DNA from 2 places in the Bradyrhizobium sp. STM 3561 genome. Region 1 is predicted to be linked to the other one. Evidence: predicted binding sites of a transcription regulator. Region 1 holds the regulator's gene; the other holds the start of a gene.
The links. Region 1 encodes LexA, which represses DNA repair genes until DNA is damaged. Its sites were predicted from a motif close to TGTTCNNNNTGTGTTCNG; they were not measured.

Region 1 (2,818 bases):
GCGCGAGCGTCGCGGTCCGGGGCGGCGACGGGCGTTTGCATGTGATCCGCGCGAGCAAGGATGGCTTTCTGCTGAGGGAATGGTTAGCCGCCGATGCCGATCCGCGCGATGCCGCCAACGCCTCGTTGGCGAGCGGTGTGTCATGTGACGAGTCCGGCTGCGTGGCGCCGCTTGCGGACGGGCGGCTGGTCGCGCTTTCTCTGCGCATCGACGCGCTGGCTGATGATTGCAGCCGCGCTGCGTTGGTGGTGACGGCGCGGCCCGCGCCGCCCGATTGCGCAGCGATGGTGGTCGATCGGTCGCGCCTTGCCAGTCAGGGCGCGCTGGCTCTGACGCAAAACGGAGAGGGTTTCTCGGTGCAGGTGGTGAGGGCGAGAGGCGCAAGCCGCCCTTGGCTGCCGGCCGGCGCCGGCGAGGGGGATTTCGACGGCAGCCTTGCGCCGAAGACGGCCGTGCCCCGCAATCGGGACGCAACGCCATCGGAGGCCGACTTGCAGGCTGACGATTGAGGATCGATGCGGAGGAGGCGCGGGATTCTGCAGGACGCAAACCATACCATCTCGCCGGCCTCAGCCGGCGATGGCATTTCAAGTTCTGGCCCTCGACAAATCGGCCGGGGGCGCGCCGACGATCAGCCGATCGGCAGGCGTGTGATCGTGGACCTCGTCTCGGCGACGATCTGCGGCTTGTGCTCGCGCTCGCCAACCGGCTGGGTCACCGGCAGTTGCAGCACGGTCGCGCGCTGGCCTTCGACGAGCTGCGTCACCAGCACGTACTTGCCGTCGGGAAATTCGATCGCGTCATGATGGCGATCGGGAATGTGCGGATCGATCTTGCCGAACTTGCCGACGCGGGAGTTGACGGTGCGCGTCCAGATCCAGCGGTTGTCGTAACGAACGTTGTCGGCGAAAGCGAGCTCCGTTCCCGGCAGCAGGCAGACCGCGACGGAGAGATCGGCTTCAGAGGCGAAGCCGCGTGTCGAGGTGCCGCGGAAGGTTGTCGTGACGATCGTCTCGCCGACTTCGGCAGGGCGCGTCGCGACGGCATGCAGGCTATAGTCACACATCGGGTGCTCCTCATGCGAAGATAGCAAGCCGCACCTCTCTTGGAGGCGCAGGCCTCTATCAGGGTGAAGCATACAACGTTCTGCTCGGTTGTGGGCAAATCTGCGGCTGGGCTTCGCGAGCCGCGATCACATTATCTTTCCCGGATTCGATAGGAACAAAGCCGACGCCTGTGCATTCGAACGGCGCCAATGTCAGCGCCCCGCGGGTGCTGACCGGCTCGCTTATTGCCGGCTCGATTGCGGAGAGCTGCGCATCACATTCCGCGCGTCGCGAATTCGTACTGGCTCGATTGCTTGCGCACATGGCGGTGCGACTGTGTGGCAATGGCCTGCGACGCTGATGCTGCGATCAGCGCTGCAATGATTGTCCATGAAACATCTGGCGGGTGGCGTCTCCTCGAAGCTGTGGCCGCGAAGCGATGTTGCTTCGTGCGGCGTGCCGAGGATCTCGCACCGGAAAAAGGACCGGATAGTCTGAGCAGAACCGGAAAGACCATCCAGCCAGAGCGGAAAATGATCCGCTCCAAGAGGTGTCCAACGACCGCAGACCGCTCAGTACTTCCGGTAGAGCCCGATCAGCTTGCCCTGAATCTTCACGCGGTTTGGCGGAAGAATGCGGACCTCGTAGGCGGCATTGGCTGGCTCGAGTGCGATCGAGGCGCCGCGGCGGCGGAAGCGCTTGAGCGTGGCCTCCTCGTCATCGATCAGCGCCACCACGATGTCGCCGGTATCGGCGCTCTCGTTGCGCTGGATCAGCGCCATGTCGCCATCGAGGATGCCGGCCTCGACCATCGAATCGCCGCGCACTTCGAGAGCGTAGTGCTCGCCCGCGCCGAGCATGTCGGGCGGTACGCTGATGGTGTGGCTGCGGGTCTGCAACGCCTCGATCGGCGTGCCGGCCGCGATGCGGCCCATCACGGGCACCGCGACGGGACGCTCGCCCTCGTCAACAGGCGGGCTGGAGCTCGCGCGCACCTTGCCGAGATTGCCCTCGATGACGCTCGGCGTGAAGCCGCGGCGATTGCCGGCAGCGGCCTGGAGTTCGGGCAGCTTGATCACCTCGATGGCGCGGGCGCGGTTGGGCAGGCGGCGGATGAAGCCGCGCTCCTCGAGCGCAGTGATCAGGCGATGAATGCCTGACTTCGAGCGCAGGTCGAGCGCATCCTTCATCTCGTCGAAAGACGGCGGCACGCCGCTTTCCTTCAGACGTTCGCTGATGAACCGCAGAAGCTCGTATTGTTTGCGCGTCAACATCTCGACCAAAGTCCCCCGGTTGATGTCGTTCGATTCCGAGACGATGAATTCAGCGATAAGCCGCTACATCCTCGAAACAAATCATGAACGGACACTATATGTTCGATATGTGTTCCGCAACTGCTTAATTTACGGTGAACGGGGCAAATCTCGCGGAATGCGTGTTCCGTGCAGCTCAGACGGGGAGCCGCAGCACCTCGCAAGGCGTGCCGGCCTCGGCCTTCGGCGCGAACGGCGCGCGTACGAGAAGTACCTGTGCCGCAGCGAGATTCGCAAGCAGAGAGGAGTCCTGATGGCGGACGGGAAGGGCGACGAGCGTGCCGTCGCCGCGCAGTTCCAGTCGCGCACGCAGATAATCCTCGCGCTGGTCATTGGCCCCGAGATCGCGGCCCAGCACGGCGCATTCGCGGCGATGATGAATCACCGAACGGCCTGACAGGGCGCGAATCAGCGGCACCATGAACAGGAAGGCGCACACGTATGATGACACGGGATTGC
Region 2 (2,818 bases), 2.1 Mb from region 1:
GCCGGCGGCGCAGCGCGGCATCCAGACCGGTGACGTCATCCTCAATGTCGGCGGCAAGGCGGTCAGCAATGTCGGCGAGATGCGTTCGGAGCTGGCGCAGGCCAAAGCGTCGGGCAAGCGCAGCGTTCTGTTGCAGGTCAGAAGCGCGGATGCCACCCGCTTCGTCGCGGTGCCGCTCGTGTAAGGCGAAGCTCGACCGGCGCAAGTCCAGAAAGGCGGCCATCGGGCCGCCTTTCGCATACGCAATCAAGCTCGCCAAGGCCCGATAACATTCTCGTTAACGGCAGGGACGATGACCCGGTGCGTCCGAAAAAGCCGTGTTCACTGGTCACAGTTCCTCTGTGCTCTGCTGCGACGTAGCCGCGGAGCCCAGTTGCAAGCCTGGAACTTCGAACCTTCCCGGCGCCTTATGGAACTGGCCGGTGGTTCACATTTGATCGGTGCCGACATGGATCGATTGAAGCTCTCGCTGAGGAGTGCGCTGCTCCTGGCGCCATTGGTGCTCTGGCACGGAAACGCGCTCGGGCGCGACGACGGCCGCTACGCCGACTCGCCCCTCAAGCCATGGTTCGACAGCCTGCGCAGCCATCTGGGTCCGTGCTGCTCGGATGCGGATGGGGTCGCCGTTGCCGATCCAGACTGGGAGTCGCACAACGGGCGTTACCGGGTGCGTCTCGATGGACAGTGGATCGAGGTGCCGGACGAAGCCGTCATCACCGAGCCGAACCGTGCAGGCCGCACCATGGTGTGGCCGGTGAAGACTGCGTTCGGGATTTCGATCCGCTGCTTCATGCCGGGGAGCATGATCTGAGACTGATCAGCGTCAGCGCTTGCTGGATTTGCGCTTCGACGACTTCTTCGACGACGTCCTGGAGGTCTTCTTGGCGCTCTTGCGCTTCGACGCCTTCTTCGGGACTTTCTTGCCCTTCTTGCGTGCCTTCGACAGTCCGATTGCGATCGCTTGCTTGCGGCTCTTCACGCGGCCGCCGCGTCCCCCGCGGCCGCTCTTCGCGGTGCCCTTCTTGTAGCGCCGCATCTCGCCTTCGACATCGCTGCCGGCGCTGCGTGAGTAACGGCGTTTCTTTGCCTTGCGTGCCATGTATGTTCTCCCTTGGCCGAAGAAAAACCATTCGGCACGGCCATGGTTCCGGGAGCGCCTATGCAATGTTCCAAACGCGAACCGCTGCCTAGAAGGAATTCGCCAGCTCTATCTCCGCTTCGAGGGCCTGGATGCGCCGTGCGGCCTCGCTGAAGGACAGATCCCGTGCGTATTGGGCGGGTTGATAGGCCTCTTCACTCAGCCGTTTCAGCCTGAGGCCCTGCGCTCGTGTCATCTGCTCGCTCAGGAAAGCCCTAGCATCGTATTGACCTTGAACCTGCATGTCTCTCCTCCTCTCGCCTCCGTCCAGAAATCGTGACTTGACTATATGTTCTTATTTTGTTCTAACAAGGCATGGACAACAGAATTAATGAAATTCGACGTAAAATCAGAGCCTTGAGGCTTGAGATGGCCGACGTCGAGGCGTCGGTGCGCGACCTCGTCGAGCGCGATCACGACTGCACAGAAAGGGCCCTGGCGCAGATGGATCTGCGCCGGAAAATCAACCTCCTGATCGACGAATGGAGGGCGGCTGGTGGCAGCGACGTTCTGCCCGATGTCCGCGACCGGGTGCGCCTTCGTCCCGTGAAGGCAGTCGGCAATCCCGTCCACGCAATCGGACGCCGCTGAGATCTTTGGAAGCGTATGGCGGAGGAAGAGCAGGACCCATACCGGATCTCGCAACTGCCCGTCGAACCGCGATGGCGTTGAGCGTGCGTCCCGGGTGCCGGAAGCGCGTGGATGCCGAATCCTGACAGCTCGGAGCGTCGAGCAAGGGCCCCGCAGTGGCGGAGCCCTCCATGGATTACGGGGAGCGGCTATTTGGTGTTGGTCATGCCGCCTTTGTTCGTCATGGTGCCGCCCTGATCGGAGCCGGGACCAGAGCCGCCTTGGCCGGAAGGATCAGCGCCCCGGGTAGACTTGGTATTGGCGCCGGTGGTCTGCGACGATGACATCGAGGATCCGTGCTTGGCCTTATGCGACTTCGCCTGGGCGGCGAGCGGCGCGGCGGCTAGGCCGGTTGCCAACATTACGGCGAGAGCGAGCTTGGTCGTCTTCATGCGGGAAACTCCCTGAGTTGAATTGACGCAGGCAGCCAACCGCTATTCGCCGCAGGAGTTCCCAACAAAGCATTTCCACGCGTCACGCACGCTTCAAGATTGCTTGTCCTCTGCGAGGATGAACACGACGCCAGTGAGCGTTGCGCCGATCGCGAACGTCGTCACCAAGGTGAGGACGAAGACCGCAACGGCTTGGCTTCCGCCGTTATTGAGCAGGTTGGCCACGGCCGGATTGGACAGGACGAGCGCGAGGCTGAAGATGAGGCCGAGGGCTGCGCCCATCATTGCATGCGTCATCAGCTTAATAAGGCCGCTGGCAGAGATCAGCTCAGACGACTTCTTGGTGCGCATGGGACTGAATCCCGAACTGGCATGCCAACGCACGCGCAATTGCCGGGTTCCAGCCGATCGAACGAATTTGTCGTCACTCGCTTCATCCGACGTTCATGCCGGGCTTGCGAGGATGGGTGTCATCAAAACGGGAATATCGATATGGGTAAGGTAGTCTTTCTTTACCGCTCGCTGGCCTATCGTAGCGCGGCCGTGGACATCTTGCGCAAAGCCCGCAGGCTGCCGCGCGGAGCAGAGCGAAATGCGGCACGCCGCTACGCCAGGGCGTTGCGCGATCTCGCCCGAACGGAGGCCTGGCTGGAAGGAC

Region 2: P6U28_RS04195 (DUF3072 domain-containing protein) is a predicted target of LexA. The motif match lies at 1,429-1,446, and genes of this name have one in related genera.

What each region holds. Positions count from the first base shown of each region.
Region 1 is NZ_CP120695.1:3,110,433-3,113,250, reverse strand. Features, by position in the region: gene P6U28_RS14600 (ComEC/Rec2 family competence protein) at 1-509, shown strand, start outside; gene P6U28_RS14595 (hypothetical protein) at 632-1,066, opposite strand; gene lexA (transcriptional repressor LexA) at 1,619-2,320, opposite strand; gene glp (gephyrin-like molybdotransferase Glp) at 2,496-2,818, opposite strand, start outside.
Region 2 is NZ_CP120695.1:965,062-967,879, forward strand. Features, by position in the region: gene P6U28_RS04180 (Do family serine endopeptidase) at 1-184, shown strand, start outside; gene P6U28_RS04185 (hypothetical protein) at 449-811, shown strand; gene P6U28_RS04190 (DUF6496 domain-containing protein) at 824-1,099, opposite strand; gene P6U28_RS04195 (DUF3072 domain-containing protein) at 1,188-1,382, opposite strand; gene P6U28_RS04200 (hypothetical protein) at 1,508-1,729, shown strand; gene P6U28_RS04205 (hypothetical protein) at 1,918-2,160, opposite strand; gene P6U28_RS04210 (hypothetical protein) at 2,254-2,511, opposite strand; gene P6U28_RS04215 (hypothetical protein) at 2,653-2,818, shown strand, end outside.